3 regions of the Xanthobacter sp. SG618 genome follow, and region 1 is predicted to be linked to each of the others. Evidence: riboswitches for the same ligand, from Rfam matches in the RefSeq annotation. Region 1 holds a riboswitch; each other region holds the start of a gene.
The links. Region 1 has a riboswitch for cobalamin ahead of FHT36_RS12995 (TonB-dependent siderophore receptor). Riboswitches for the same ligand answer to the same signal wherever they lie in the genome.
Positions count from the first base shown of each region.

Region 2: linked by a shared signal. The riboswitch ahead of FHT36_RS24685 (DUF1636 family protein) and the one ahead of FHT36_RS12995 (TonB-dependent siderophore receptor) in region 1 are both predicted to bind cobalamin.
Region 3: linked by a shared signal. The riboswitch ahead of FHT36_RS01350 (energy-coupling factor ABC transporter permease) and the one ahead of FHT36_RS12995 (TonB-dependent siderophore receptor) in region 1 are both predicted to bind cobalamin.

Region 1 is NZ_JABBHL010000004.1:203,005-213,537, reverse strand. Features, by position in the region: gene FHT36_RS13010 (ABC transporter permease subunit) at 1-1,813, opposite strand, end outside; gene FHT36_RS13005 (branched-chain amino acid ABC transporter permease) at 1,819-2,718, opposite strand; gene FHT36_RS13000 (ABC transporter substrate-binding protein) at 3,027-4,247, opposite strand; cobalamin riboswitch at 4,576-4,775, shown strand; gene FHT36_RS12995 (TonB-dependent siderophore receptor) at 4,882-6,855, shown strand; gene FHT36_RS12990 (ABC transporter substrate-binding protein) at 6,912-7,790, shown strand; gene FHT36_RS12985 (iron ABC transporter permease) at 7,790-8,776, shown strand; gene FHT36_RS12980 (ABC transporter ATP-binding protein) at 8,773-9,528, shown strand; gene FHT36_RS12975 (YjbE family putative metal transport protein) at 9,552-10,533, opposite strand, start outside.
Region 2 is NZ_JABBHL010000003.1:188,684-199,216, forward strand. Features, by position in the region: gene FHT36_RS10255 (precorrin-2 C(20)-methyltransferase) at 1-324, opposite strand, end outside; gene FHT36_RS10260 (precorrin-8X methylmutase) at 321-956, opposite strand; gene cobG (precorrin-3B synthase) at 953-2,263, opposite strand; gene cobN (cobaltochelatase subunit CobN) at 2,260-5,592, opposite strand; gene cobW (cobalamin biosynthesis protein CobW) at 5,596-6,630, opposite strand; gene FHT36_RS24685 (DUF1636 family protein) at 6,627-7,133, opposite strand; cobalamin riboswitch at 7,192-7,393, opposite strand; gene glyS (glycine--tRNA ligase subunit beta) at 7,806-10,007, opposite strand; gene FHT36_RS10290 (MFS transporter) at 10,115-10,533, opposite strand, start outside.
Region 3 is NZ_JABBHL010000001.1:266,287-276,819, forward strand. Features, by position in the region: gene FHT36_RS01300 (DUF177 domain-containing protein) at 1-220, opposite strand, end outside; gene FHT36_RS01305 (ubiquinol-cytochrome C chaperone family protein) at 217-780, opposite strand; gene FHT36_RS01310 (outer membrane protein assembly factor BamE) at 1,017-1,436, shown strand; gene cobS (adenosylcobinamide-GDP ribazoletransferase) at 1,573-2,361, shown strand; gene FHT36_RS01320 (DUF1289 domain-containing protein) at 2,420-2,656, shown strand; gene FHT36_RS01325 (TIGR02281 family clan AA aspartic protease) at 2,663-3,379, shown strand; gene FHT36_RS01330 (cation diffusion facilitator family transporter) at 3,450-4,361, shown strand; gene FHT36_RS01335 (aldo/keto reductase) at 4,358-5,194, opposite strand; gene FHT36_RS01340 (hypothetical protein) at 5,342-5,719, shown strand; gene FHT36_RS01345 (DUF983 domain-containing protein) at 5,797-6,366, shown strand; gene FHT36_RS01350 (energy-coupling factor ABC transporter permease) at 6,427-7,110, opposite strand; cobalamin riboswitch at 7,147-7,389, opposite strand; gene FHT36_RS01355 (copper chaperone PCu(A)C) at 7,481-7,972, opposite strand; gene FHT36_RS01360 (hypothetical protein) at 8,125-8,574, opposite strand; gene FHT36_RS24640 (hypothetical protein) at 8,590-8,724, opposite strand; gene FHT36_RS01365 (hypothetical protein) at 9,028-9,210, shown strand; gene FHT36_RS01370 (cupin domain-containing protein) at 9,257-9,739, shown strand; gene FHT36_RS01375 (DUF917 domain-containing protein) at 9,824-10,533, shown strand, end outside.

The DNA.
Region 1 (10,533 bases):
GGCGCACCTTCCGGATGATCTCCACCAGGTGCTTGATGTCCGGCGCGGTGAGGCCGGCGGCGGGCTCGTCGAGCAGCAGCAGGGCGGGGTCGAGCGCCAGGGCGCGGGCGATCTCCAGCAGGCGCTGCTTGCCGTATGGCAGGTTGCGCGCCTCCTCGTTGGCGAGGTCGGCGAGGCCGACGAAGTGGAGGAGGCTCATGGCCCGTTCGCGTGCCGCCTTCTCCTCCCGCCGGATGCGCGGCAGGCCCAGCGCCACCTCGGCGAAGGTCGCCTGATAGGTGTGGTGGAGGCCCACCAGCACGTTCTCGATGAGCGTCAGCTCGGCGAAGAGCTGCACGTTCTGGAAGGTGCGGGCGATGCCGTCCCCGGCGATGTCGGAGGAGGTCTTGCCCGCCATCTCCTGCCCCTTGAACCGGACGGCGCCGGCGGTGGGCACGTAGATGCCGGTGAGCACGTTCATCATCGTGCTCTTGCCGGAGCCGTTCGGCCCGATGAGGCCGTGGATGGTGCCGGGCTTCACCTCGATGGACACCTGATCCAGAGCCCGGAGGCCGCCGAACTGCATCACCACATTGTCCACGTGGAGCAGCACGCCCGAATGGCCTTCGTGGGAGGCGGTGACCGCCTTGCCGTGGGTGTCGGCATGGATGACGGCGTGGGTCTGCACGAGGCTGGGCCACAGCTGGGCCACGGCCCGCTTCAGGAAGCCGACGATGCCGTCCGGCAGGTAATAGACCACGAACAGGATCATCACGCCGAAGACGGCGAGCTTGTAGTCCGTGATCTTCTGCAGCAGCATCGAGAAGACGAAGAAGGCGAGGCACAGCACCACGGGAATGGCGTTGCGCACCCGGTTCTCCGGATCCTTCACGAAGGCTCGCGCGCCGGCGATGACGGCGACGAGCGCGATGCCGCCGGCGATGTAGCGGAACAATTCGATGTCCGAGAGCAGGTTCGGCAGGAACACGATGATCACCGCGCCGAGGATGGGCCCCAGCCGTGACTTGCGCCCGCCCACCGTGACCGCCAGCAGGAACTGCACCGAAAGCTCAAAGCCGAAATTGTTCGGCGCGATATATTGCTCGGAATAGGCGAACAGCGCCCCCGCAAGGCCCGCGAGGCCGGCGGAGACCACGAAGGCCAGCACCTTGTGCTTGTAGACCGACACGCCCATGCAGTCGGAGGCGATCGGGCTGTCGCGCAGCGCCTCGAACGCCCGGCCGAGATGGGAGGCGAGGATGCGGTTGATGATGATGAGCGTCAGCACCAGCGCGATGGCGGCGATATAGTAATATTCCACTTCCTTCATGCGCTTCAGCGACATGTCGAACAGCGGGATGCTGTCGCCGAGCCAGCGCAGATCGATGAAGAGGGGCGTCGTCAGCTTGATGCCGAGCGGGCCGTTGGTGAGGTCCGTCATCTCGTTGATGAGGATCTGCACGATGGTGCCGAAGGCCAAAGTCACCATGGCGAGATAGGGGCCGGTGACGCGCAGCGCCGGCAGCGCCAGCACCACGCCGAACACCGACGCGACGATGATCGCCAGCGGCAGCGCCGGCCAGAAGCCGATGCCGAAATGCATGGCGAGGCAGCCGGCCGTGTAGGCGCCGATGCCGAACAGCGCGGCATGGCCGATGGACACCTCGCCCGTATAGCCGAACACCACGTCGAGCCCGAGCAGCAGGATCGAGAAGATGGCGATGGTCACCAGCAGGTGGAGATAATAGGGGCTCGTCACCACGAACGGCAGAACGACGAGCACCGCGAGGCCGATGAGCGACCCCGTGGAGGAGAGGAGGCGGCGCGCGAGCATGGGGCTCAGACCTTCTTGATGGTGGCGCGGCCGAACAGGCCCGAGGGCTTGAGGGAGAGGACCAGCAGCAGGAGGACGAGCCCGGGCACGTCCTTGTAGCCGGTGGAGATGTAGTAGCCGGTGAGCGTCTCGGTGATGCCGAGGATGAGGCCGCCGACGATGACGCCCATGCCGCTCGACAGCCCGCCGATGATCGCCACCGCGAACGCCTTCAGCCCCAGCACCGCGCCCATGGTGGCGCCGGTGAGGGTCACGGGGGCGATGAGCACGCCAGCGAAGGCGGCGGTCATCGAGGAGAGGGCATAGGAGAAGGTGATGACGCGCCGCGTGTCGATGCCCATCAGGCCCGCCGCGTCGCGGTCATTGGCGGTGGCCACCACGGCCTTGCCGAAGATGGACCGCCGGTTGAAGATTTCCACCGCCAGCATGATGGCGAGCGCGCCGATGACGATGGCGATCTCCATGGGCTGGATGCGCACCGGCCCGATGGTGAGGGCGGCCTCCGGCAGCGGGGAGGGGAAGCGCAGGGCGTCGCGGCCCCAGATGTTCTCGGCGAGATTGCGGAAGATGATGCCGAGGGCGATGGTCGCCATGATCCAGCCGGCTTCCGACTTCGCCTTCACCGCCTGCCGCACGCCGAGCCATTCCACCACCGCGCCCTGCGCGAGGCCGAAGGCGAAGACGATGGGCAGCATGAGCAGATAGGCCCACAGCGTGCCGATGGCCTGGCCGATGAGGAAATTGATGGTGGTGAGGCCCACCAGAGCCCCCAGCATCAGGGCTTCGCCCTGGCCGAAGTTCAGGGTTTTCGAGGTAGCGAAGGTGAGCTGGTAGCTGAAGGCGATAACGCCGTAGATCATGCCCACGGCGATGCCGCTCACGATGAGCTGCGACAGGACGTTCATGACGGTCTCCGGAAGGGGGCGCGGCCCCCGCGTCGGGGCAGGGTTCCGGGCGAACCGGCCGCCGCGCTCGATGGCGCGGCGGTCCGAATGGTGTGGGGCGATGAGGTGGATGGATGCTCAAACGGGGCCGGGAGCCGCGCCTCAATCATCCGTCATGCCCCGGCTTGTCCGGGGCATCCACGTCGCCGCCGGACCGGCTCCATCCGGTCAAGCAGAGCGCCCGGCCGGCCCGTGGATCCCCCGGACGAGCCGGGGGACGACGGCGGACGCATGTCGGGGCGGTTGCCCCGGACGCGGCCCGGTCAGCCTCAGTTCTTGGGCTTCACACGCACCGCCTTGTCGCCGGCGATGTCTTCCGGATGGGCGGCGACGACGCGGCCGTCCTTGACGAGGCCGAACACCGGGATGTTGGCGGTGATGGCCTCGTGGTCGGTGGCGGAGAAGGGCTTGTCGTAGACGGTGACGACGCCCTCGACCTTGGTGTTGAGGTTTTCCAGCGCGTCGCGGACCTTGCGGCCGTCGGTGGAGCCCGCCTGCTTGATGGCGGCGGCGAGCAGCAGCACCGAGTCATAGCCCTGCGCGGCCGAAACCGGAGAGGGCATGCGATCGATCTTGTACGCGGCCTGATAGGCCTCGATGAACGCCTTGCGCTTGGGGGTGTCGGGCAGCTGGATGAAGGTCTGCGGCATCATCGCGCCGTTGCCGTTGGCACCGGCGGTGTCGATGAAGTTGGCCATGGAGAGCGTCCACGAGCCGATCATGGGCACCTTCCAGCCGAGCTTGGCCATGCCGTTGGCGATCTGCGCCAGCTCGGGGCCGATGGCGTAGGTGAGGATCACGTCGGCGCCGGCTTCCTTGGCGCGCAGCAGCTGCGCGGTCATGTCGGTGTCGCCGATGTTGAACTTCTCTTCGGCAACCGGCTTCACGCCCATGGTGGCGAGGGCCTTCACCAGATCGGCGCGGCCAAGCTGGCCGTAATTGGTGGAGTCGGCGAGGATGGCCGGCTTCTTGAAACCCTGCCGCTTCACCGCTTCGTCGGCGATCATGGCGCTCTGGATGGCGTCATTGGCCGAGGTGCGGAAGATGTAGTTGTTCTTGTTGTCCGGCGGCACGAACTGCTTGGAGATCAGGGTGCCGGTGGCCACGTTGTTGATCACCGGAATCTCGGCTTCCTGATAGAAGCGCTGGGAGGCGAGGGCGACGCCCGTGTTGATGTAGCCGAGGGTGGCGACGACGCCTTCCTTGTTGATGAGCTCCTGGGCGATCTGCACGCCCACCTCGTTCTTCGCCTCGTCATCGCGCTCGATGAGCTGCAGCGGACGGCCCAGCACGCCGCCGGCCTTGTTGACCTCGTCCACGGCGAGCTTCACGCCGTCGCGCATGCTGACGCCCATGGAGGACGAGCCGCCGGTGAAGGGGCCAGTCAGGCCGATTTTGATGGGGTCGGCGGCGTAAGCTGCGCCGGAAAAGGCAAGCCCGAAAACGGCAACGCCTGCGGCCAAAGCCGCAACCATGCTCCTCAGTCGCATCTTCTACTCCCTGTGTTCCCGATTATTCGGTTATTATACTTTTGTAGTACCCGCTCTCCCGCAGGGCGGGGCGGCTCTCAATCGTTTAAGCGAATTGAGACGGGTGCGCCACCATAACCTAGCGGAATGTCGGGTGCGGCCTTTGCTGCTGCCGTTTTTGCAGGCAGTCGCACGCCTCAAATACGCGCGCACGGCGATTCCGGACCACGCACTTTTGAAGCAATGAGCAAGATGTGATCGGTCGATCCCGCACCGCGTGCGGTCATTCCGCAGTTGCGCGCAGTCTTTCGCATTTGCGAACGTGCCGTTGACGCAGGGGGCGGGCGCCGCCTATGGTCTGCGGGACGGTTCCCGAAAGGGATCAAAAGGGAACGCGGTGCTTCGGCTTGGCCGGAAATGCCGTGGCTGCCCCCGCAGCTGTAAGCGGCGAGTCCTCTGCCATCAGCCACTGGGTCGCAAGGCCTGGGAAGGCGGCAGACGGGCGGTGACCCGCGAGCCAGGAGACCTGCCGTCAGCCGTGGTCACGCGCGAACACGTCGGGCGGGGTTCTCCCGATGCTGGTTTTGACTTCGGCCGCTCGCGGCCGGGCAAGCCTCGTTCGCGGTGACGGACCACCCGTGCCGTCGAGTTTCCCATGTCGTCCCTTGCCCCGTCCCGATCCCGCCGCGCGCTGCCGGCCGCGGCTTTGCTCGCCTTTGCCTGTGTGCCGCCCGCTTTCGCCCAGACCGCAGACGATCAGAATGCCGGCGACCTGCCCACCATCGTCGTCAGCGCCACCGGCATTCCCACGCCCGAGGACGAGGTGGCGAGCTCCGTCAGCATCGTCACGGAGCAGGACATCGCCCGCAACCAGCAGCGCACCCTGCCGGACGTGCTGCAATCGCTGCCCGGCCTCAACGTGGTGCAGACCGGCGGACCGGGCGGGACCACCTCGGTGTTCATCCGCGGCACCAATTCCAATCATGTGAAGGTGCTGATCGACGGCATCGACGCCGGCAATCCGGCCGCCACCAACGGCGCCTTCGACTTCGGCAAGCTGCTCGCCTCGGACCTGGAGCGGGTGGAGGTGCTGCGCGGCCCGCAGTCCGGCCTCTATGGCTCGGACGCCATCGGCGGCGTCATCTCCGTCACCACCAAGAAGGGCGAGGGGCCACCCAAGGTCACCGCCTATGCGGAGGGCGGCGCGCTCGGCACCTTCAACCAGTATGCGAGCCTGACCGGCGCCACCGAGAAGCTGGCCTATTCGTTCAACGTCACCCACTTCTCGTCCACCGATACGCCGGTGACGCCGCAGAACATCGTGCCGCCCGGCTGGCCCATCAATCCCAACGCCTACGACAACTGGACCTACTCCAGCCGGCTCGACTGGCAGGCCACCGAGACCTTCGCGGTGAATTTCGTCGCGCGCTACATCGACACCAGCCTCGCCTTCACGCCGGACACCTATCCCCCGCCCACCTATGCCGGCATCCCGGCGGCGCTGCGCTCCACCGCTTATGCCAGCATGTTCTTCACCAAGGGGGAGGGCGTGTGGACAGCGCTGGACGGAAGCCTCGTCACCACCTTCGGCGTGAGCGATATGTCCAGCTCCAACCCGACGGTGGGGCCGAACCCGGACGTGAACGGCACCTATGACGGCGACCGGCAGGTCTATTATGTCCGCTCCAACTATCTGGTGGCGCCGGGCCAGAACCTGCTGGTGGGCGCCGAGCGGCGGAACGAGTCCATGACCTCTTCCACCGCCTATGCCAGCGTGGACGCCTCCACCGGCGACACGGGCGTCTATGCCGAGTACCAGGGCAACCTCTGGAACCGGCTCTTCTTCGCCGCCAATGTGCGCTACGACGCCGACGACAGCTTCGGCGACCACACCACGTTCCGCCTCGCCCCGGCGCTGCTCTTCGACGAGACGGGCACCAAGCTGAAGGCGAGCTACGGCACCGGCTTCAAGGCGCCCACGCTCTACCAGCTCTACGCGCCCTATTACGGCAATCTGAACCTTGAGCCGGAGGAGAGCGAAGGCTGGGATGCCGGCTTCGAGCAGAAGGCGTTCGGCGAGCGGGTGCTGTTTGGGGTGACGTATTTCCACAACAACATCACCAACCTCATCAGCTACGATCCGGCGACGTACCAGAACGTCAACATCCCCAGCGCCGTGTCCCAGGGCGTGGAGGCGTTCGTGGCGGTGAAGGTGACGGACCGCATCGATGCGCGGGTGGACTATACCTACACCGACGTGGTGGGCTACGTGCCGCCCGGCCAGCCCTTCGGCGCCGCCTGCGCGCCCATCAATGCCACCTCCTGCTATCCCCTGCGGCGGCCCAACAACAAGGTGAGCCTGACGCTCGGCTGGCGGCCCACCGACGAGCTCGATCTGTCGGCGAGCCTCGTCTATGCGTCCTCGTGGTGGGACATCGTGCGTCTCACGTCGAATTACATCGACCAGCCCGGCTATACGGTGGTCAATCTGGCCGCGAACTACCGGCTGAATGCCGTCACCACCGTGTTCGGGCGCATCGACAATCTGTTCAACCAGACCTACGAGAACCCCAACGGCTTCCTCGCCCCCGGCTTCGGTGCCTATGGCGGGGTGAAGCTCACATGGTGAGGCCCGAGCGGTGAAGCGCCCATGGTGAGGCAGTGAGGGTCGCGGCGGCCGGGCTGATGCTCGCGGCCCTTCTCGCCTCCGCTCCGGCGGGGGCGCAGGAGACGCGTGTTCCGCCGCATGCCCGGCCCCGCATCGTCTCCCTCAATCTGTGCACGGACGAGCTGGCCCTGCGGCTGGCCGATCCGGGGCAGGTGCTCTCCGTCACCCATCTCGCGCTCGACCCGCTCGCCTCCAACGTGGCGGACCGCGCGCGCGACGTGCCGGTCAATCGCGGGCTGGCGGAAGAGGTGGTGCCGCTGAAGCCGGACCTCGTGCTCGCCGGCGCCTACACCACCCGCACCGCCACCGCCGTGCTGCGCCGCCTCGGCTTCGAGGTGCTGGAACTCGGCGATCCGCAGACCCTTGAGGAGGCCTATGCCCAGATCCGCATGGTGGCGGAGCGGCTCGGCGTGCCGGAGCGGGGCGCGGCCATGGTGCGGCAGATGGAGGAGGCCTTCGCCCGCCTGCCGCCGGTCGCGGGACCGCGCCCCACCGCCGTCGTGCTGCGCCCCAACGGCTTCACCACCGGCCGCGGCTCGCTGGCCGATGAGTTGATGGAGAAGGCCGGTCTTTCCAACCTCGCGGCGCGCCTGCCCACGGACAAGATGGGCCAGCTCGCGCTGGAGGAGATCGTGCGCGCCGCGCCCGACCTCGTGGTGGTGAATGCCGAGGCGGAGGCGCCGCCCTCCCTCGCCGACGCTTTGCTGCATCACCCCGCCCTGGCTCCCTTCAAGGACCGCACGCTGGCCCTGCCGCTCAGGCTGTGGACCTGCGCCGGGCCGGACCTTGCCGAGGCGGCGGCCCTGCTGGCGGCGGCAAGGGCCCGTCTGTCCGCCCCGGAAGCCGGGCGGCCTGTCGGGGGCGTCCATCACGCCGCCGCCGAGGGGGGGCGCTGATGCCCTCGCGCATCGTCCTCGGTCTCGGTCTTCTCGTGCTGGTGCTGTTCTGCGCCTCGGTGGCGGTGGGCTATGCGCCGCTCGACCTTGGTGCCGCCTTCGGCGATCTTCTCGCCGGCCGGCAGAGCCTCGCGGCGCTGGTGCTGTCCGAGCTGCGCCTGCCGCGCGCCATCCTCGGCGCGGCGGTGGGCTTCAGCCTCGGCCTCACCGGAGCGGCCTTGCAGGGGCTGATGCGCAATCCCCTCGCCGATCCCGGCGTGGTGGGCGTGTCCGGCGCGGCGGCGCTGGGGGCGGTCATCGCCTTCTATTTCGGCTTCTCCGCCTCCTTCGCGCTGGCGCTGCCCCTGGGCGGGCTGACGGGCGCGGCGGCGGCGACCGCCGTGCTGCTCGCGCTTGCGGCACGGGGGGCGGGAACGGTGATGCTGATCCTCGCCGGCGTCGCCCTCTCCAGCCTCGCCGGCGCGCTCACGGCGCTCGCGCTGAATCTGGCGCCCAGCCCCTATGCGGCGCTGGAGCTGGTGTTCTGGCTCATGGGCTCGCTGGCCGACCGCAGCCTGGTGCATGTGGCGCTGGCGCTGCCTTTCATGGCGGTGGGCTGGGTCTTGGTACTCGCCACCGGCCCGGCGCTCGATGCGCTCACATTGGGCGAGGATGCCGCCGAAAGCCTCGGCTTCCCGCTGCGCCGGGTGCGGCTGCTGGTCATCGGCGGCACGGCGGCGGCGGTGGGGGCGAGCGTGGCGGTGGCGGGGGCCATCGGATTCGTGGGGCTGGTGGTGCCGCATCTGGTGCGCCCGCTGGTGGGCCACCGGCCGGGCCGGCTTCTGGCGGCGAGCGGGCTGGCCGGCGCGGCGCTCACCCTCGGCGCGGACATCGTGGTGCGGCTCGTGCCCACCCGGCCGGAGCTTCAGCTCGGCGTGGTGACGGCGCTCATCGGTGCGCCCTTCTTTCTGTTCCTCCTCGCCCGGCTGAGGGGGGTGGACTCATGAATCTCGCCGCCCGTTCCGTCACCGTGACCCGGGGTGCCGCGACCCTCGTGCGCAACCTCAGCCTTGAGGTCGAAGGTGGCACCTTCCTCGGCCTGCTCGGCCCAAACGGCGCCGGCAAGACCAGCCTGATGCGCGTGCTCGCCGGCCTCGAAGCGCCCGCCTCCGGCCATGTGCTCTATGACGGCCGCGACGCCGCCGAGATCGGCCGGCGCGGGCTCGGCCGGACCATTGCCTACCTGCCCCAGGACGGGCGCATCCACTGGCCGCTGCCGGTGGAGGAGGTGGTGGCGCTGGGGCGCCTGCCCCATGGCACGGCAGTGGTGGATGAGGCCGCGCGGCGGGCCATGGCGGCGGCCGGGGTGGAGGCGCTCGCCCGGCGCTCCGCCGATACCCTCTCCGGCGGCGAGCGGGCGCGGGTGCTGCTGGCCCGCGCGCTGGCGGTGGAGGCGCCCATCCTCCTCGCCGACGAGCCCTCCGCCGCGCTCGATCCGCTGCATCAGCTGGAAGTGATGGCCCTGCTGCGCGACACCGCCCGGCGCGGCGCCGTGGTGGTCGCGGTGCTGCACGACCTCACCCTCGCCGGACGCTTCTGCGACCGCCTCGCTCTGATGAAGGACGGCCGGCTCCTCGCCGAGGGGACCGCGGCGCAGGTGCTGGACGACGCCCATCTGGCGGACGCCTTCGGCGTGGATGCCGTTCGGCTCACTCATGCCGGCGAGACGGTGGTGCTGCCCTGGTCCCGACGGGGATAACGCGGCGGGACCAGGGCCGCGCTTCAGCCGACCCCGTGGGCCATGATGAGCACGCTGATCATCACCACGGCGATAAGGCAGAAGAGCCCGATCAGCCCGTAGATCATCACCTTGTCCGAATAATCGGGCGCCGGCGGCAGGTTCTGGGCGGGCCGCCGCACCGGCGCGGCGGGACGGGGGCGGGGGGCGTCCGCCGCGATTTCCGCGCGGGCGGCGATGGGTGCGGCCGGGATGGCCGGCTCGGCCGTGCGTACGGGTTCGGGCACGGGGACCGCAACGGCCATGGCCATCGCGGCCGGCACGGGGGCGGCCATCGCCACGGTGGCGGGCGTCGGCTGCACCGGCAGGAGGCGCGCGCGCTTCGGCGGCGCCGGCTCCCTCTTCCCTTCGCCGGACAGGCGCGCATCCGCCGTGAAGCGGGCATTGGCGAGCACGAAGATGGCGGCGGCCGGCGGCACCAGCACGAACAGCGCTTCCGCATTTGCCGCCACCCAGCCGGACCACAGGGGATCGGTGACGATGAGGCTGCCGGCGATCCAGCCGAGGAACGCCGTGCCGATGAAGGTGAGGGCGGGAATGTGCTTCATCGCCTCGGCCATCACGAAGCTGCCGAAGAAGATGAGCGGCACCGACAGGAGCACGCCGCCCACCAGAAGGCTGAGGTGGCCTTCCGAAACGGCGGCGAGGGCCACCACATTGTCGAGGCTCATGATGGCGTCGGCGATGAGGATCACCAGCGCCGCCCCCAGCAGCCCGCCCCCCTGGCCGAGGGAGGGGTCGAGCTCGACCGGCCGGTCGCCTTCCCGCCGCCGCCGGTATTCCCCCGCCAGCAGGTTGATGGAGATGACGGCCAAAAGCAGCCCGCCGCCGATCTTCAAGAGCGGGATCGCCATCAGCGTGCCGGCGAGCGCCGCGATGACCAGCCGGAAGAAGACCGCTCCCGCCGCCCCGAGCACCACCGCCTTGCGCACCTGCTCTGCCGGCAGGCTGCGGCAGGCCAGTGCG
Region 2 (10,533 bases), on a different contig from region 1:
ATCACCCTCGCTCAGCACCGCCACCGTGCGCCCGGCCATCAGATGCTCGGCCACCGCGGCGGCGGAGGCGTCGTAGAAGGCGCCGATGGCCGAGCGGTAGGCGTTATCGTGACGATGGATCTCGGTGGTGACGGGATAGAGCAGCGGCAGCTCCACCGCGCCGGCGGGAAAGTGCGCGGCGGCCACCGTGCGGGCGTGGCTGACATTGCCGGCCTTGGCGAAATAGCCCACCACGTCCGCGCTCTGCAGCGCCTTCACCGCCTTCAGGGTGAGCAGATCGGGATCACCCGGGCCGACGCCCACGCCGATGAGATGTCCCTTCACAGCCCGGCCCTCGCAAGCGCGTTCACGGCGGCCGAGGTGATGGCGCTGCCACCCAGCCGCCCGCGCACGATGGCGAAGGGCACACCGCGCGGATCGTCCGCCAGCGCATCCTTGGATTCCGCCGCGCCGACGAAGCCCACCGGCATGCCGAGGATGGCCGCCGGCTTCGGCGCGCCGCGATCCAGCATTTCCAGCAGGTGAAAGAGCGCGGTCGGCGCATTGCCGATGGCCACCACGGCCCCGGCGAGCTGATCGCCCCACAATTCCAGCGCGGCGGCGGAGCGGGTGGTGCCGAGCTTTTCCGCCAGCGCCGGCACCGCCGGATCGCGCAGGGTGCAGATGACGTCGTTGCCGGCCGGGAGCCGGGCGCGGGTGATGCCATGGGCCACCATCTGCGCGTCGCACAGGATGGGCGCGCCGGCCTGAAGCGCGGCCCGCGCGGCGGCAACCGAGCCGGGGCCGAACACGAAGTCCCGCGCTGCCTCCACGAGGCCGCAGGCGTGGATCATGCGCACCGCCACGTCCTCCTCCTCCGGCGAGAAGCGGGAGAGGTCGGCTTCCGCGCGGATGATGGCGAAGGATCGCTCGTAGATGGCCGTGCCGTCGCGCACGTAATCGAGGGGAAGGGTCATTCTGCGCGGCTCGTCACGTGGTCTTTTCCGGCCCGTCTGTTCATTGCCCCGTCCGCCCACAGGCCCGCCGGATCGAGGCGGGCGAGGAGCGCGCGGGTGGTTTCGCCCGGCGTGCGCCGGGCCGCCAGCGTCGCGGCGAGGGATGCGACGGCGGCGGGAAAGTCCGCCACCGGCCGCACCGGGCGCGCCGCGCCGGAGGCCGGGCCGTCATGCACCAGCGCGACGCCGCCGTCCATGCCCACGAAGGCGAGGCTGGCCGGCGCAGGGTGCGCGCAGCCCTTGGTGCAGGCCGAGAGGTGCAAAGACACCGTGCCATCCATGAGCGGCGCGAACGCCTCTGCCAGAACCGGCGCCAGCGCGCGGGCGGGGATATGGGCCGAAGCGCAGGCCGGCGCCCCGGCGCAGGCGGCGACGTGGGCGCGCGGATCGCCCGCCGCCGTGATGCAGTCGAGGGCGGCGATGCGCGCCGCGAAAGCCTCGGCTGCGCCTGCCGAAAGCCCGGTGGCGATGAGGGTGCGCTCCGGCGCGGGCCGCACGTCGCGTGCGCCGGCGGCGTCCACCGCATCAGCGATGGCCTCGAACTGCGCGGCATCGCCGGCCCCGAACGGCAGGCCGAAGCCGAAGGCCAGCGCGCCGTCGGCAAGCGGAATGCGCCCCAGCGGCGGGGCGGCTTCGGCCAGGCGCGCCCGCCCCCCGCAGCCCGGTAAATCGGCGGCACGGGCCGCCCGGCCGAGTGTGGCGATGGAGGCGAGCGCGGCCACTGCCTCGGCCGCGGCTTCCGCCTCCGGCAGCACGCGGGCGGGCACATTGCCGATGGTGAGCGCCCACTGCCCCGGCCCGGTTGCGACGAGGCGCACGTCGGCCTTCTGCCCGGCGAGGCTGACGGCGCCGCCGCCCTCTACCACTACCGACACTTTCGGCCCCAGCTTCCCCGCCAGCGGCTGCGCCCCGACGATGATTTCGGCGGCCAGCTTATGCCCGTCCGCAATCTCTGACGGATCGAACCCGCCCAGCGGCGAGACATCCACCGCGAGGCCGAGGCGCGGCGTGATGCCCAGCGCCAGCACCGCATCCTGAAGCAGCGGAACAGTTTCGACGGTGAGCCCGCGCACCTGAAGGCTGCCGCGCGCGGTCACCTCCATCATGCCGTTGCCGAGGCGGCGGGCGACCTCCGCCAGCCCGCGCAATTGCGCCGGGGAGAGGCGGCCATCGGCGGGCACGAGGCGCAGGATGAGGCCGTCGCCGGTCTCCATGGGCGCGAGGAAGGCCGGGCACGCACCGCGGCGGGTGGGGGGGATCGGCGTCATTCCGCGGCCTCCCGGCCGGCTTCGGCGGTGAGCGCGTCGAGATCGGCATCGAGATCGTTGCGCCGTGCATGCCACAGGCCGCGCCGCCGGGCATCGGCGAAACGGCGGGCGATGGCGCGGGCGGCATCCGGGTTCTGGGCGAGCAGGAAGGCGCGCACCGCCGGATCGCCCAGATAGGCCGCATGGAGACGGTCGAGCAGCGCGGAAGGCACCTGCTCGGTGGTCTCGGCGAAGGCGACGAGGCGGTCGACTGTCTCCGCCAGCTCAGATGCGCCGCGCGGGCCGTGGCGCATCTGGCCGGCGATGAAGCGGGCGGAGACCCGCCCATGCACCAGCCGCGTGAGCGCCTCCTTCAGCGGACGGGCGCGGGGGCGGTCGGGGTCCGTGGTATCGAGCACGACAAGATGGGCCGAGCGCCCCAGCGCCGCGCCCGCCGCCGCGAAGCCGCCCATGAAGGCCGCATCCTCACTACCGTCGAGGAGGTCGCGGGCCGCATCGTCCGCGCCGTGTACCAGGGCATCAGCCTCCGCGAGCCGCGCCGCGAACAGGCCGGGAGCCGGGCGCGCCACGCCGTCCGCGCCGCCATAAGCGTGGGAGGCGGCGGCGAGATAGGCGTGGCCCAGCTCTTCCCGCGTCTCGAAGGCGCCGCGCTGCAGGTTCGCCTCGATGCCCGCGCCATAGGCGCCGGGGGCGGAGCCGAACAGGCGGGAGAGGTCCTCGCCCTTGCGTCGGGCCTCGGCGAGGGGGTTTTCGCTCCCCTCCTCGTCGCGTGCCGCCACCGCGCGCACGGCGGCATCCAGCAAAGCGATCTGGGCGGGGAAGATGTCGCGGAACAGGCCGGAGATGCGGAAGGTGACGTCGATGCGCGGGCGGCCGAGCACGGCGGGCGGCAACACCTCTACCCCAGTGACGCGGCCGGTCGCCGCCTCCCACACCGGCCGGCAGCCGAGGAAGGCGAGGCCCTGGGCGATCTCCTCGCCTCCCGTGCGCAGGCTGGCGCTGCCCCACAGGTCCAGCACCAGCGCGCGGGGCCAGTCGCCCTGCTCCTGCAGGATCAGACGCAGCGCCTCGTCCGCCGCCTTGCGGGCGAGGTCGCAGGCGGTGGGGGTGGGCAGCGTGCGCGGATCGGCGGTGAAGAGGTTGCGTCCGGTGGGCAGCACGTCCCGCCGCCCGCGCGCCGGGGCACCGGCCGGGCCGGCGGGCACGAAGCGGCCGTCGAGGGCGGTCAGCAGCGCGCGGCTTTCCGCCTCCGCCGAAGCGGCGCGCAGCGGGTCGGCCTCGCCCTCGGCCATGGCGCCGAAGATGTGGAGGCCGTCCTTCACCGCAAGGTCCTTCAGGTCGCACAGCCAGGCATCGATGCGGCGCAGCGCCTCGTCGGGGTCGGTGGCGGCGGAGACGCCGGCGGTGGCGGCAAGGCCGGTCTCGGCAGCGGTCTCCACGATGAGGCCGGCGAGACGTTCGCGGCGGCGGCGGTCGAGGCCATCCGCCTGCGCATATTCATCCACCAGCCGCTCCAGCCGCTGCTCGGCCTCGCTGAGGCCCGCGCTGGCGAGCGGCGGCGGCAGATGGCCGATGGTGACGGCGGCAAGCCGCCGCTTCGCCTGCGCCGCCTCGCCGGGATTGGAGACGATGAAGGGATAGACCACCGGCAGCGCCCCCATCACCACCTGCGGGAAACAGGCCGGCGTGAGCGCCACCGCTTTGCCCGGCAGCCATTCCAGCGTGCCATGGGCGCCGAGATGGACGACCGCGTGGGCATCGAGCGCCGCGCGCAGCCACAGGCCGAAGGCGAGGAGCCCATGGCGCGGCGGCAGGCTGGCGTCGTGATAATCCACCCGCCGGTCGAGATTCGCGCCGCGATCGGGGGCGAAGGCCAGTGTGATGGCGCCGGAGCAAGCGAGGCGGAAGCGGAAGGCGCCGTCGACGACATCCGCATCGTCCTCCGGCGCGCCCCATGCGGCGGTGACGGCGGCCTGTGCCGCCTCCGGCAGGGTGGCGAAGAGGCGGCGATAGGCCTCCAGTGTCAGTGCCGGTTCGGGACGGAACGCGGCGAGGAGCGCCTTTGCATCGTCGGGCACGGGGCCGGTGCCGTAGCTGGCCGCCGCGAGCGTTCCGAGCATCCGCCGCGCGCTTTCGGGCACGTCGAGGCCCACCGCATAGCCGGAGCGCCCCTCGGCGCCGGGATAGTCCGGCAAGATCAGCGCGAGGCGCCGCTCCGCGCGGGGCATCGCGGCGAGGCGCACCAGCGCGGCCGCGCGATCCGCCACATGGGCCACCGCCTCCGGCTCCGGCCGGTTGATGGCGGCGGTGAATGCGAGGTCGGCGTCGGGCGGGGCGAAATCCTTGAAGGAGAGCGCGCCGGCCAGCACGCGCCCGTCCAGCTCCGGCAGCACCACGTGCATGGCGAGGTCCGCCGCCGAGAAGCCGCGCGGGCTCCCCGCCCACGCCTCCCGCGCCGTGGTGGCAGGAGCCGCCTGAAGCACCGGCGGGCCGCCTTCCGGGAACAGCTCGGCCGCCTCCCCCGCCGCGAAGGCGGTGGTGGTGAGGATGATTGCGGGATTAAGCGCCGCCGTCGCCGCACGCACGGCGGCGCGGGCGTCCGGCGCCTTCAGGCTGGAGACGAACAGGCACTGGGCCGCGATGCCTCGCGCCTCCAGCGCTGCCGCCAGCGCATCCACGGCGGCGGTGTCGGCGGCGAGCCATTGGGAACGGTAGAAGAGAATGAGCGCGTTCGGCCGTCCCGCCGCCCGCACCTCCTCCAGCGTCGCGAGGCCGGCGCCGGGGCGGTGGAAGGCGGTGGCCGGCACCGGGTGCGGCGCGGGGATGGCATAGGGTGCGGGAAAGCCCGCCGCCTTGCCCATGGCGGAAAGCAGGGCCGCCATATTGTCCGGCCCGCCGGCACGGAAATAGCCGAGCCAAAGGGCAAGCGTGTCCTGCGGGAGCGTGGAGAGGGCGGCGAGGCGCGGGTCGTCCTGGTCCTCGCCCGGCAGCAGCGCGAGGGCGATGCCACGGGCGCGGGCCATGGCGGCCAGTTGCTCGGCGCCGTAGCGCCACCAGTCCAGCCCGCCGAGTTGGCGCACCAGCACCACCTTCGCCTTGGCCGCGACCTTCTCCACCCACAGGTCGACGGACATGGGGTGGCGCAGGTCCTTGAGCCTCGCTAGGCGGAGGCTGGGGGCCGCATCGCCGCGCGCCCGCCAGGCGGCAGACAGGCCGATGAGATCGCTATCGGTGAAGGAGAGCGCCACCATGTCGCCGGGCGGCTGGGCGAGGTCGACCGGCTCGGCCAACTCCTCCAGGCTCGTCGATGTGGTGGCGAGGATGTGCATGGGCTAGCCGAGGATGGCCTGTTCCACGGCCGCGCGGTCGAAGCCCTTGAGGCCGATGACCACCAGCGCCCCGCGCCGTGCCTCGCCCGCAGTCCAGGCGCGATCGAAATGGTGCGACACGCGCGGGCCGACGCCCTGAACCAGCAGGCGCAGCGGCTTGCCTTCCACGGCGGCGAAGCCCTTCACGCGCAGCACGTCCGGCGTCTCCGCCGCCTTCACCACGCGGGCCGCCAAAGCGGCGGGATCGGCGATCTCCGGCAAAGCGAGGACGATGCTCTCGAACTCGTCGTGGTCGTGGTCTTCCTCGTCGTCATGGTGGGTGCGGCGGGCGTCGATCACATCCTCCGCGCCGACGCCGAGGCCGAGCAGGACCGCCAGATCCACCTTGCCGCCGGAAGCCCGCACCAGCTTCACCGCGCGCGGCAGGGCGCCGGCCACGGCCTTCTCGGCGGCGGCGAAGCCGGCCGCGTCCAAGAGGTCGGATTTGGAGAGCACGACGAGATCGGCGCAGGCGATCTGGTCCTCGAACACCTCTTCCACGGGATCATCATGGTCGAGGCTCTCGTCCCCGGCCCGTTGCGCGTCCAGCGCGGCGAGATCGGGAGCGACACGGCCTTCCGCCAGCGCCGGGCCATCCACCACGGCGATCACACCATCCACCGTCACCCGGCCCTTGATGGCCGGCCACTGGAAGGCCTGCACCAGGGGCTTGGGCAGCGCGAGGCCGGAGGTCTCGATGAGAATGTGGTCCACCTTCGGGGCGCGGGCGAGGATCTGGTCCAGCGCCGGCACGAAATCATCCGCCACGGTGCAGCACAGGCAGCCATTGGCCAGTTCCACGATGGAGCCTTCGTCGCAGCTCTCGATGCCGCAGCCTTTCAGAATCTCGCCGTCGATGCCCACGTCGCCGAACTCATTGACGATGACCGCGAGGCGCTTGCCGCCGGCATTCTCCAGCACGTGGCGGATCAGCGTCGTCTTTCCGGCGCCGAGGAAGCCGGTGACGATGGTACAGGGCACGCGGGCGAGCGAGGTCATCGGGTCTCCTTAGCGGAAAGCGGGGGAATGCGCGCGACCATGCCGCGCTTGAGAACATCCGGCCGGCCGCGCCAGGGCATCAGGCCGTCTTCGGAGCCGGCGAGCAGGGCCGCGCCGGTGAGGAGATCGGCGGCGCTGTCCGGGGCGAGGTCGCCGAACACATAGGTCCAGCCGTCGCGGCGGACCATGGCGGCGGAAAGCGCGCGCTTGCAGTTGGCGAGGCAAGAGACCCCTACGACCGCGACGCCTTCCACGGCCACGCCTTCGGGGACGGTCGTGGCGCATGCCGAGGCGAGGAGGCGCGCACCGTCGCGCTCGGCCAACTGCTGAGTTTCCTGCGGAGCCTCGACGCCGGGGGCGCGGCAGGTGGTGCAGATGAGGAGGGTGACGGCCGGGGCGGGAGCGCGCGCCGTCGCGGGCGCACAGCCGGTTTCCGCGCTGTCGCCGGCCGGCTCAGGCCCCGTGCTGTCGGGAATCGCGCCTCGCTCCACGGAACGGTCCACGGGTGCGAGCGCCCGCGCATGCGGGCTCGAAGGGACGCAGAACCGGAGCACCCCGCCCGGCGCGGACCTCGTCGAAGGCAGGTCTCCTGGCTCGCGGTTCACCGCCCCTGCCGCCTTCCCGGATGGATCCAGTGGCGTCTGGCAGGGGCTCACCGCCGACAGTTGCGGGGGCAGCCGCGGCATTGGAAGGTCTTCCCTTCCGCACCGCATTCCCTTTTACGCCCGTGTGGGAACACGGGACCTTCGACGCCGCCACTAAAGGCAGGGCGGGCGGGATTGTCAAATGAGGGGCGTGGAACCGCTCTCGTACCCCGAACCAGCGACACCGAAGGTGGGCGCCGAGCCGGGCCCAGCGCAAGAAACCGCAGAAGGCGCTTCGATATCGAGCGCTCCCGGGATTTGGCCGCTACGCGGGAATCCTTGCGCTGGGCCCCGGCTCTCCTTCCACTCCGCTGCGCTGCGTTGCAGTCGGCCGGGACGCGAGAGCGGCATGTGTGGCCGGTCGTGGCCCGACAATTCGACCCGCTGTTCGCGCCCGTCATGGCCGGGCTTGACCCGGCCATCCACGTCGTGGGGCTGGGAACACCTTTCAGACGATAGTACTTTCGGCCCGACGTGGATGCCCGGGACAAGCCCGGGCAAGACGGCGAGAGTGGGGAAAGTCCCCCTGCCCTACCCCTCGATGCGGTCGAAATCGGCGATGCCGCGGGTGGCGGCGCGGATTTCGTCGAGCAGCTTCAGGCGGTTCTCGCGCAGCGCGGGATCGACGTCGTTCACGGTCACGGCGTCGAAGAAGGCATCCACCGGCTGGCGCAGGTCCGAGAGCGCGGTCATGGCCGCCTCGAAATCCTCCGCCGCGACGGCCTTGGAGACGCGGGCCTTCACGTCGTCGATGGCCGCGGCGAGGTGTTCCTCGGCCGGCTCCTTGAGCAAGGCGGCGACGGTGGGGCCGGCAAAGGCGCGACCGTCCTTCTTCTCCTCGATGCGCAGGATGTTCACCGCGCGGCGATAACCGGCGAGGAGGTTCTTTCCGTCCTCGGTGGCGAGGAAGGCGGCCAGCGCCTCCACGCGGCGGACCACGAGGAGGAGGTCGTCCTGCCCTTCGAGGGCGAAGACGGCATCGACGAGGTCGTGACGGGCGCCACGGTCGCGCAGGTAGACTTTCAGGCGGTCGGCGAAGAAGGCGAGGAGGTCGGAAGCAAGAAGCAACGCCTCGGCTTCGGCAACGCGTTGAGAAGCTTCGAAAGGATCAACCCCGCTTGCCTGCGGCGTCGACCGAAGTAGGCGAGATCTAAACATCGTCAAAATCTGGGGGTCACCTCCGAGTGTGCCTTCAGAAGTAATCCCCTGCCGGAAAAGTACAGTCATCAAAGCTGAGAGCCTCAGCCGCAGCCCATTCTCCAGCACGATCCTGATCACCCCCAGCGCCGCGCGACGCAGCGCATAAGGGTCCTTCGATCCCGTGGGCTTCTCATCAATCGCCCAGAAGCCCACCAGGGTGTCGATCTTGTCCGCCAGCGCCACTGCCACCGAAACCGGCGCGGTGGGCACGCGGTCGTTGGGCCCCTGCGGCTTGTAATGCTCCTCGCAGGCGGCCGCGACCTCAGCCGGCAGGTTCTCACCCTGAGCGTAGTAGCGGCCCATGAGGCCCTGCAGCTCGGGGAACTCGCCCACCACCTCGGTGAGCAGGTCCGCCTTCGCCACCAAAGCGGCCTCCTCGGCCAGCGCCACCGGCGCGCCCACCTTGGGGGCCAGCTCCTTGGCGAGGCGGACGATGCGCTCGATGCGCTCGGCCTGCGAGCCCAGCTTTTCGTGGAAGGTGATGGACTGGAACTTGGGCATGCGGCTGGCGAGGCCGTTCAGCCGGTCCGTGTCCCAGAAGAATTTGGCATCCGACAGGCGGGCGCGGATGACGCGCTCGTTGCCGGCGACGATGGCCTTGCCGCCGTCCGAGGCGACGAGGTTCGAGATGAGGATGAAGCGGTTGGCGAGGCGCCCGGTCTTGGGGTCCTTCAGCACGAAGCACTTCTGGTTGGCGCGGATGGTGGCGCGGATCACCTCGTCGGGGATGTCGAGGAAGCGCGCCTCGAACGAGCCCATGAGCACCACCGGCCATTCGACCAGCCCGCACACCTCGTCCAGCAGCCCTTCGTCCTCCACCAGCTCAAGGCCGGCGGCGAGCGCGAGGTCCTTGGCGTCGTTGAGGATGATTTCCTTGCGGCGGTCACGATCGGCCACCACCTTGGCGGCCTCCAGCTTCGCCATCCAGTCGTCCAGCCGCTTCACGGTAAAGGGCTCTGGCGCCATGAAGCGGTGGCCGCGGGTGACGTTGGAGGCCTCGATGCCGTCCACGGAGAAATGCACCACCTCCGGCTCATCCCCCTCGGCGCCGAAGGTGGCGACGATGGAATGCAGCGGGCGCACCCAGCGCAGCGTGCCGGAACCCCAGCGCATGGATTTCGGCCAGGGGAACTTGCGGATGATGTCCGGCACGATCTCGGCCACCACCTCGGTGGTGGCGCGGCCGGGCTTTTCCACCACGGCCACGTAGAAATCGCCCTTCTTGGGGTCGGACTGGATGGTCGCCTGATCGAGGGAGGCAAGGCCCGCAGCTTTCAGGAAGCCGGCCACCGCCTGCTCGGGCGCGCCCACGCGCGGCCCCTTCTTCTCCTCCCGCTGGTCCGCCTGCCGGCCGGGCAGGCCATGCACGGCAAGCGCGAGGCGGCGCGGCGTCACGAAGGCCTTAGCGCCCTCGTAAAGCAGGCCGCGCTCCACCAAAGCGTCGGTGACGAGCTTCTTCAGCGCGTCGGCCGCCTGGGCCTGCATGCGGGCGGGGATTTCCTCGGAGAAAAGTTCGAGCAGAAGATCGGGCATCGGTTCGGGCTCGTCCTCCCCATGCGGGGAGGCTGGCGCTTGCGCGCAGCGGGTGAATTTCGGGGCCTGTGCTAGTGCCTTTCGGCCGCCGCGTCGAGGGGGCGGGCTCAGTCGAGCGGCTGGCCGCGCGTCTCCTTGAGGCCCAGAGCGGCGAGGAAGGCCACCACGCCGCCGACGATCAGGTAGAAGGCCGGCGCCATGGTATTGCCGGTGAGACTCACCAGCAAGACCGCCACCATGGGCGCCGTGCCGCCGCCGAGGCCAACGCCGAGATTCCAGCTCAACCCCATTGCTGTGCAGCGGGTGTGGCGGGGAAACATCTCCGCCAGCGTCACCGCCATGGGGCCGCCATAGATGGAGACAATCACCGCAAAGCCCAGCTGCCCCAGCAGCGCCAGCCCGACCGAGCCGGACTGGAGCAGCAGGAAGAGCGGCCAGGAAAACACGGCGAGGGCGAGAAAGCCGCCGGCGATGAGCGGCTTCCTGCCGATACGGTCGGAGAGCGCGGCGAAGCCCAGGCAGGCCG
Region 3 (10,533 bases), on a different contig from region 1:
ACGTCTGGCGCACGGTGGCCGTGAGTCGGCCCGACACGTGCACGCCCTCCCTGCCTTCCGGAACAAGGTGAAGCGTCGCCAGGATCCCCTCGGCGTGGAGAACGCCCGCATATCGCGCAAGCGCTACCGTGGCGGCTTCATCGGGCGCGAGCTTCAGGTGAAGGCCGAGCGGCGGGAGGTCCGCGATCGAGATCATGTGGGAATAACGAAGGTCGCTCATTGTCCCGCCTCCGGAGCAGGCCTGAGTTGGGGCGCCGGCAGCACGAGCGCGCCGCGGGCGAAGGTTTCAAAGGGCGTTGCCGCAAGGCTGTCCGCGGCGGCGCGGACATAGGCCGCGAACGGGGCGGCGGTGGGCACCGGCTCCTCCGTGCCGAGAATATTGCGGGCGATGGCCTGCGCCAGCAGCGCATTGCCCGCGTCAGCCAACGCGGTATCATATGCCGCAGCGCGGCCGTAGAAGGCTTCGCCGATCTTCTTCATCTTCTTCGGCACGGTGAGGTCGCCGACGCCGAGTTCGCGCATGGTGGCGTCCATGTCGGCGGCGAAGGCGTCGAAAATCTCCTGCGACATGGCGCGCGCCGTATCGTCGCCGCCCTTCAGGCGGTGGCAGACGAGCACGGTGTGGAGCACCACCATCTCGAAGCGTCCCTCCAGCGTATCGGGAACGCCGAAGTCGGTGTAGAACTCCGCCCGCCGCGACTGTGCCACGATCACGCCATACAGGCGCTCGATGGTCTCGCGGGACTTGGCACGCTTTGACGAGCGGAACAGGTTGAGCATTTCGTATTCCGGGCCAAGGTCCGGCGAGGAGTTGAACGGGCAAGCGGCGTAACGCGCCCTCGCCCGCATGGCAAGGGGCGGTAGCCGAGGCGGCGCGCCGGGGCGCCGTTCACAGCACAATGATGGGGATGCGTGTGGCGTCACTAGACAAGAGGCAGGAGCGCACGGGGAACGGGCGGAATACCACCAACCGGAGGCTTGGCCTTGCGGGGACCGCCGCCCTCCTGCTCGCCGGGATGGCGCTCACGGGTTGCGACCAGGTGGTCGTGAACGGCACGGGCGGCCAGCTGACCGGCGTGGTTCGCACCTATCAGCGCGGTTACGTGCTGGCGGAAGGCGCGCTGGATCAGGTGCCCGTCGGCTCGAGCCAGGAACAGGTGCTGCTCGTGCTGGGCACGCCGTCCACCGTCGCGACCCTGAACGGCGACGCCTTCTTCTACATCTCTCAGACCCAGCAGCGCGTCGCCTTCCTCAAGCCGGAAATCACCGAGCAGAAGGTGCTCGCGATCTATTTCGACAAGAACAAGCGGGTGACCCGCGTGGCCCAGTACGGCCTCAAGGACGGCAAGGTGTTCGACTTCGTGTCGCAGACCACGCCGACCAGCGGCGAGGAGCTGAGTCTCATCCGCCAGATGATCGGCCTCATCACCTTCTGACCGTAGACCAGGGCAGGCCGGCCGCGTGGACCGCGCGCCGGGCCTTGACCTGCGCCATGAATGGCGCTCCCAAGGGCGGTGTGGCGCCCGAACGGCCCCACCCCTGCGCAACGCCCGGAGCGACGAGCCCGAACCGATGGCCAGAACACTCGGACAGGACCTCGCCGCCGCGCTGCGCTTCTATTCCCGCCTGCCGCTGCCGGCCCGGGATGACACCGCCTTCGCGCCGCCCGACATCAACCGCATCGCCTATGCGATCCCCGTCGCCGGCGCGGTGCTCGGCCTGATCGGGGCGCTGGCCCTCATCCTCGCCATGGCCGTGAAGCTGCCGGCCTTCCTTGCGGCCGTGCTGACGGTGGCGGTGCTGGCGCTGGCCACGGGATGCTTCCACGAGGACGGGCTGGCCGACACCGCTGATGGGCTGGGCGGCGGCCGCGACCGTGCGCACAAGCTCACCATCATGCGCGACAGCCGCATCGGCACCTATGGCGGGACCGCGCTCCTGCTGGGGCTGCTGCTGCGGATCGGCGCGCTAGAGGCGCTCGCTTTATCGGTCGGCCCGCTGCGCGCCGGCCTTGCCCTCATTGCCGGCGAAGCGGCCTCGCGCGCCGCCGGGGTGCTGCTCATCGCCGCCCTGCCCCCGGCCCGCACCGACGGCGCCGGCGCGTCCGTCGGCCGGCCCTCGGAAGCGGCGGCGATGTCCTGTGCGCTGGTCGCCGCCCTCATCGTCTGCGTGCTCATGGTGGCGGCCTTCGGCATCGGTGCGGCCTTTGCCGGCCTGATCGGCCCGGTGCTGGTGCTGCTGGTGATGATGCGCCTGTCGAGCCGGCTTATCGGCGGGCAGACCGGCGACGTGGCCGGCGCCACCCAGCAGGTGGCGGTGATTGTGTTCCTCCTCGGCGTGCTTATCTTCGGGGGACGGTAGGCGAGCGGCGATTCCCGCCCCACCAGCCCGAAGGAGCCGAGCGCGCGCCCGCGCAGCCATGACCGACCCGTCAGCACCCCGGACCATTCCCGCGGCGAACGCCATCGTCACGCCCTGCATCAAGGTGTGCGTGGTGGAGCCTTTGAGCGGGCTGTGCATCGGCTGCGGGCGGACGCTGCGCGAGATCGGCGGATGGGCCTCCTTCTCCCCGGATGCCCGCGACCGGATCATGGCCGTCCTTCCCGACCGGCTGGCGCGTCTCAAGCAGACGGCGCCGGACGCCTTCATGGAATAGGCCGCCATGCGCAGCGACCGTCTCCTCTGGCTTCTCCTCATCGGCCTGTTCGCCGGCGGCGTCATCCTCGCGGTGAACCACGAGCAGGGCGAAGTGGCGGGCATCGACATCAACAAGTTCGGGGCGCTGGTGGGGCAGCTCTCCATCGCCGTCTTCGTCGGTGCGGCCGCCTGGTCCATCTTTCGTGGCCGAATCGCCGAATCGCTCATGGCCGCTGCCTTCTGGCTGGTGCTCGCGGCGCTGCTGGCCCTCGGCTACACCTATCGCGATCCCCTCACCCAGGTCGGCCGCAAGGTGCTGGCCGAGGTGGCGCCCGGCTATGCGGTGAACCTCGCGCAGACGGGCACCAGCATGGTGGAGGTCACGCGCGGGTCCGGCGGCGATTTCGCGGTGCGCGCCGGGATCAACGGCTCGGGCGTGAGCATGCTGGTGGACACCGGCGCCTCGTCCGTGGTGCTGACCCACGAGGCGGCGAAGGCGGTGGGCCTGCCGGTGGATTTCCTGAAATACGATGTGCCCGTGGACACCGCCGCCGGCCGCACCCGGGCGGCAGCCGTGGTGCTGGACACCATAACCATCGGCAGCATCGTCGAACGGCACGTGCCCGCCCTCGTCTCGCCCGCCGGCGCGCTGCGCACCAGCCTGCTCGGCATGAGCTTCCTGTCGCGGCTCGACGCCTTCGAATTCCGCGGCGACAAGCTCGTCATGCGCGGCGGGAAATGATTGTATTTCCGCCCCCTGCCCGTCCCGGTTAGGGTCGCTGGCAATCCTCAGGCCTGAGCAGCGAAGCGCGATGCGCGTCCCCACATTGACCGATCTCCAGAAGGAACGGGCGATCCTGTTCGCGATCCTTCTCGATTTCAGCGTCTTCGTGCCCTACCTCGTCACGGTGTGGCGCATCGGCTCGCTCGCCATGCTGGCGGAGCTGCTGCGCGGCGGCCTGCTGCTGCTGGTGGAAGGCCTCGCCCTGCTGACGCTGCGCGCCGCCCATCGTGGCCGCATGCATTTCTACGATTTCGGCATCGGCAAGCTCGAGCGCATGTTTGCGGCCGCCATCGGCGTGCTGCTGCTGCTCGCGGCGGTGTTCATCCTCATCAAGGTGATGGATTCGTCGGAATCCGAGCCCCTGCCGCCGTTCTGGGTGGCGGCGGCCCTTGGGCTCGTCATCTACAACCTGTTCACGAATCTGGCGCCGCTGGTTCCGCTGTGGCGGGCGACGCGCGCGGGCACCTCCATCATCGTGCTCAGCCAGTTCCGCGCCCGCATCGCCAAGGCGGTGGCCTCGGTGACGGTGGTGGTGTGCGTCGCCCTCGACGTGCTGTTTCCGCACACCGAGGTGGGGCTGGCCGCCGACGATATCGGCGGACTTATCGGCGCCGCCTTCATGCTGGTGATCGGCGGCGCCATGATCTCGGAAGCCCTGCCGGACCTGCTGGATCGCGCCCTGGCGGAGCCGCTGCAGATGAAGGTGAACGCTGCGCTCGCCGCCTATTTTGATCGCTACGAGCAGCTCATCAGCGTGCGGACCCGCAAGTCCGGCACCATCGCCCATGTGGAGATCACGGTGGGGTTCGCCCCCGGCCGCACCATTGCCGACGTCAGCTCGGTCACGGACGCCCTGCGCCAGACGCTGACCGCCGCCATCCCCGATGCCGACGTCGTGGTGATCGCCGCGCCCTATGATCCCGAAACGCGGTCCGCCTAGAGCATTTCCAGCCCGACCTTGCGGCGCGGCGGGGGGAAGGCCTTGTCGATGGCGGCGAGGTCTTCGGCGTCCAACACCAGATCGCGCGCGGCGGCGTTCATCTCCACATGCTCGATGCGGCTCGCCTTGGGGATGGCGATGACGTCGCCGCTGCGCATCACCCACGCGAGCGCCACCTGGAACGGGTCGACGCCGTGCTTCTTCGCCACGGCGCCCAGCGCCCCGCCGCGCGGCAGGCGGGCCTGCTCGATGGGGCTGTAGGCCATGACCGGGATGTGGGCAGAGCGCAGCTCCGGGAACAGGTCGAACTCCGGCCCGCGGCGGCTCGGGTTGTAGAGCACCTGGTTGGCCGCGCAGGCGGCGCCGCCCTTGGTCGCGAGCAGTTCCTCCATGTCGTCCGTGTCGAGGTTGCTCACGCCCCAGAGGCGGATCTTGCCCGCCTTCTGCAGCGCCTCGAATCCCGCGACGGTCTCCGAGAGGGGATGGTTGCCGCGCCAGTGAAGGAGATAGAGGTCGATCACGTCGGTCTTCATCCGCTTCAGGCTGCGCTCGCAGGCAGCCGCGACGCCGGCCCGGCTGGCATTGTGGGGATACACCTTGCTGACAAGGAACACCTCGTCCCGACGCCCGGTAATGGCCTCGCCCACCACCTCCTCGGCGCCGCCGTCGGCATACATCTCCGCCGTATCGATGAGGGTGAGGCCGAGGTCGATGCCGCGCTGCAAGGCCTTCGCCTCGGTGGCGCGGGTGGTGGAGCGCTCACCCATGTACCAGGTGCCCTGGCCGAGGGCGGGCACCGTCTCGCCATTGGGAAGGGTCACGGTCTTGGTCATGGGCGCTCCCTCGGGCTTCGTTCCGCTGGCTGGTTGCGGGCGACCATAACGCCTGCTTCGGGGAGGTCCAGAGCCGGCCTGCGGCAGGGGGACGCTGCGTAGATTCACGTGCTTGACCCCTTCTGCCGCGTTGCACACAAGCGGAGCATGGGCATCGGGTTGGGATACAAGGGCTTGCGGGCGGCCGCTGCTGCACTTTTCGTGCTGGCGCAGCTGACGCTGGGGTTTGCCCACCAGCCTGTCGCCCTGCCCTCCTCCGAAGCGCCGGTCGATCTTGCGGCCTATGCGCTGCCGGACGGCACGTTGCCGGACCTCTGCCTCAATGGCGGAGATCCGGGGACGGTTCTCAAGACCTATCCCTGCGACGCCTGCGTGCTGACCTCTGCGCCCGGCCTTGCCGTCGGGCCGCAACCCGCGCTGGCGGCGCCCGATGGCCGTCGCATCGCGCACCTCGCCGCGCGCAGCGAACGCCGGCCGGCGGAGGAAGCCCGCGGCGCCCAAGCCCGTGGCCCTCCTGTGACGTGACCCAAAGCTGAACCGGCGCGGGAGCCTCCCGACGCCTCCGGTCCCTGCCGCCCCTGCGGCCTTTCGGGTTTTCGTCCATGTCAGACACGCAATCTCACGCGCCTTCGGAGGCGCTCGCGCGCGCCCGCGCCGCCATGTCGGCGGAATTCGGCACCGCCACCCGCACCGCGTTCGATCCGGTGCGCCGCGCGCCGCGGCGGCTCTATCACACCAACGGCTTCAACCCGCCGCGCCCCATCGAGGATGCGGCGCGGCGCGGCTGGTCCGGACGTTGCCCGGCCTGCGGCGAGGGCGCCCTGTTCGGGCGCTGGATGCAGGTTTCGGAAGCCTGCGCCCATTGCGGCGAGGCGCTGGGCCATGCCCGCGTCACCAATGCCGTACCGGTCCTCGCAATCCCCCTCGCGCTGCTCGCCGGATCGTTGGTGGGCGGTGTCCTGGAGCTGCTCAGCGACCTCCCGCTGGCGCTTGAGCTTGCGGCCAGTGAGCTGGTGGCCGTGGCCGCCGCCTTCCATGTGCTTCCCCGCGCCAAGGGCCTCGCCATCGGCCTCGCCTGGGCGAACCATGTGGGCGGCTTCGATCCGCTCCTCCATCTGGTGCCGGACCCGGAGACCCCGGCCGCCCTGCCCCCGCCCGTCGAGGCCCCCTGAAACGCAGAACGCCGGCGGGAGCACCGCCGGCGTTCGCTTATTTGAGGGGTGGGCGCGCGATCAGGCCGCGTCGTAGAGCCGGCGCTCCAGCAGCGGGTTGCCGCCCTTGAACGCGCCATGCAGCGCCTTCGCGGCAGCGAGCACCGCGAGGTCCACCAGCGGCTCGACGATGATGACGAGCATGTAGGCGCCGCCGAAGGTCGCCACCGAGGCGATGTTCTCGGAGGCAAAGCCCTGGCCATAGACCGCCCAGAACGCCACCCAGCCGACGATGCCGGCCTGATAGGTGGTGGAGAGGGCGAGCGCCTGACCGTACTTCAGCTCCACATAGGGCGTGCCCGGCGCCACGATGCGGCGCGCGACGGCGGCGACGCCGAACAGCGGCACCAGCAGCGTGGTCACGTTCATCCCGTACTGGGGCAGGTCGAATGGTGCGAAGAACAGGCCCTGGATGAGCAGGCCGAAGGCGAGGCCGAGGGCGGCCGGGGCCGCGCCGAACATCAGGAACAGGGTCGAGCCGAGGATGAGGTGCACTTCCGAGACGCCCACCGGATAGTGCGGCAGCACCTCGAAGAAGCTGAACACGAGAGCGGTGGTGGCGAGGGTGCGGCCCGCCAGCGAGAGGACGCCGCGCTCGCGCGCCGCCTCATAGGCAAGCTTCAGGGCATAGCCGCCGGCGGCGGCCGCCGTGACATAGCTGAGGCCGATCTTGGCCCCGTCCACGAGTCCGGGTTCGATATGCATGCAGGTCTCCGTTGCCGTCTCACCCGACGGCCCGAGGGTTGTCATCATGCGACCGGCCGGTCTCCTGACTCGCGGGTCTACGCTCACCCCCGCCTTCCCGGCCGGCCCGAGGGGCTTTGGCCAGTGGCATGCTGGAAGATCGCTCGCCGCTCACAGTCGCGGGGGCGGTTGGGGCTTTGCGCCACCCCGGCGGATTTCCGCGCAGGTTCAGGCCCTACCCCATTCCCGTTTCACTCCGGATGCCGTGGCAACCGGAGCACCGTTCGCATGCGCAGCAGGCACCGAACACCTCCGTGCTGTCAAGCAATCCCGGAGGCGAAACGCGCCGGCCCCTTCCGGACCGGCGCATCCTGCGTGTGCGTTTCTGGCCTCAGTGGCCGGGATGGGCGCTGCCGGAGGCGCCGAGGCCCTCCACCGTGAACTTCACGGGCACACTGCCGGCCTTCTCGAAGGTCAGCGTGCCGTCCACGGAGGTGCCCTCCTTGAGCGGGGACTTCAGGTCCAGGAACATGATGTGGTAGCCGCCGGGCTTCAGCTCGACGCTTCCGCCCGCCGGGATGGTGAGACCGTCCGGGATGGGCCGCATCACCATGACGCCGTCCTTCATGGACATCTCGTGGATCTCGACCCGGCCGGCGAACGGCACAGTGGCGGAGATCAGGCGATCGGGCGCGGCGCCGGTGTTCTTCACCACCAGATAGCCAGCGGCGACGCTGGCGCCGCCCGGCGTGGCCCGCGACCAGGGATGGTCGATCTGCAGCGTCCCGGCCTTGTAGTCGTGCGCCATGGCGGCGCCGGTCAAAGCGACGGTTGCGACGGCTGCGGCCATCACCGCACGGCGGGTGAGATGGAAAATGGACATGGGTGCTCCTTGGTTGCGCCAATGGGGCTCCTGCCCCCTGGCGGAATGAACCTGCTTGGTTGGATTGGATGACATGCTCGCCACCCGAGCCGGACACGCGATGGCGCGGCCGCGCGGGCGGGGCGGATTCGGCCTTCAAAAGGCGTCAGGGGTCAGGCGCGGAGGGGAGGCCCCTGTGAGGATCGCGGCTCGCGGCGCACGCGGCCGGTTCCCTCTGCGGCGGCAACGGCCGCCCGCTCGGAAATCGCGGGCGTTGCGACGGGACGCCCGGCATCGGCGGCAACAGGGAGGATCGGCGCCAGAGAATGGAAGGCGCAGAGGGCGCAGCAGACGGAGTGATCCGGTTGCGGCGACATTGGCCTGTCGTCCGGAGTGCCGGTATTGCCGGCGCACAGGACACGCCCATCGGCCGCATTGGCCATGGCCACGCCGCCGGAGCGCTCGAATGCCATGCCCGCGACGAACAATTGCAGCACGAAGGCATAGGCAAGCCAGACGCAAAACGCGCCGCGCCCCCATCCTGCCTCACGCCACCTCGTCACCCGCTGCTCCCGGACCTCGATCACCGGCCGGCATGTTAACCGCCCGGCGGAGAAAGTCATCCGGCGCCGCCGCCCTCAGAAGTGGACGGCGAAGCGCGCCATGCCGCGCTGGGACAGGAAATCCTGACCGACGTTAAGGCCGTACTCCACCTTGATCTCCAGATTGTCGCGGGTGACCGCCTGCAACCCGAGGTCAAGATTGCCCAGCACGTCCGGCAGCGGCGTGGCAAGTTGTCGGCCGGAGCGATGGCGGCGCCAGTGATCCCCTGTTCATTAAGCTGACCACCGTTTCGATGTGGGAGAGCCGATAGACAGCTTGGCGCATCACCAGTTCTGTCGATGCGCCTCCAAGGCGGTGGAGATAACTCCTCGGCACTCGGGTCCGCAAAGGGGTCCTTGGTGCGGGCTGCGGTCTCAAGGCCCGGGATGTCTCTCTGCGAGTGATCCCATGCGAAACATCTTCCGACTGCTTTCAGGCCTGTGGCTTGGCACGCTGGCAGCGTTGCCGGTTTCGTGGACCTCCTGGACCGCATCGCCAATGCCGAGGCGCTGCGTGCGCAGGACCTGAAGACGGTGACGGCCGCGTTGAAGCCTCTCGTCGCGTCCCTCACGCCGGAGCAGCAGCGGCGCATTCCCGCCTTCCTCGGCCTGCCCCAGCCCACCGCCGAGATCTGGCGGTTCGAGGAAGAAAACTGACGCCAATTCAATATATCTCACCAACTCGGGTCTCAAGGAGGCTCCCATGTCCATATCCTTCCTGCATTCCAAGGGAACCGAAGCGCCCATCAAGATCCCGGCCATCGGGCTCGACCTGTTCGTGCGCATGCCGCCGGCGGCGAGTTCCGGCGAATTCTGCTTTATCGAGACCATCAATGCTCCGGGCGCCGGTCCACCCCGCCATCGTCACCGCGAAGCGGAGATCTTCCGCGTCATCGAGGGCCGATATCTCTATGAGGCGGACGGCCGGCGCTTCTATGCCGAGGCCGGCGACGTGGTCAGCATTCCCGGCGGGGTCGAACACGGCTTCTGCAACGTCACCGACAAGCCCGCACGCCAGTACATCCTGATGGCTCCGGCGCTCGATGCGGCGGCCTTCTTCACGGAACTGGCCGGCGTGATGCACGACGGCATTCCTGACCAGGCTGCGCTCAATGCCTTCGGGCTTAAGTGGCACGTGGAGTTCCTCGGGCCGCCGGTGAACAAGAATGACCAGCCCACGGACTGAAGCGGGGACAGCCCGCCCGGCGGGGGCGCGGGTGCGGCCAATGGCGGGCGCCCCCCCACCCGCTTCAAAGCTGAAGGACCTGCGATGCCTCGCTTCCTGGATGCGGAAGAGCTTGATCTGCTGGCGATCGGCGCCTGGATTCTCGGGACCGGAGGCGGCGGATCGCCCTATGCCGCCCACCTCGTCGTCCGCCAATTCTATGAGGAGGGCGGCCGGATCGCCCTTCTCGACCCGGACGAGCTCGCCGACGACGATGTCGTCGCCGTGGTCTCGACCATGGGTGCGCCGCTGGTGTTCCAGGAGCGCATAACCGACGCCGCCTTCGCCCTCAAGCCAGTGCGGATCATGGAGGTCTTCAGGGGCCGGCCGTTCCGGGCGGTGATGACGGTGGAGATCGGCGGCTGCAACGCCTTTCAGCCCCTGCTGGTCGCCGCCGCATCGGGGCTCCCGGTGGTGGATGCGGACGCCATGGGCCGGGCCTATCCGGAGGCCCAGATGCAGACCTTTTCCATCGCCGGGCTGCAGATGGTTCCACATGTCGTCTCCGACATCCGCGACAATGACGTGATCATCCCCACCGCTTCCGGCTGGCATGAGATGGAGCGCGTGCGGCGCAAGGTCTGCACGGAATATGGATCGGTCGCGACCACCTGCCAGGCGCCGCGCACGGGGGACGAGGTGAAGCATCACGCCGTTCTGCGCAGCCTCTCGCAGGCCATCGCGCTGGGGCGCGAGGTGCGCCGCGCGAAGATGGCCCATGAGGACCCCGTCGAGGCGACCGTGGCCGCCGGCGG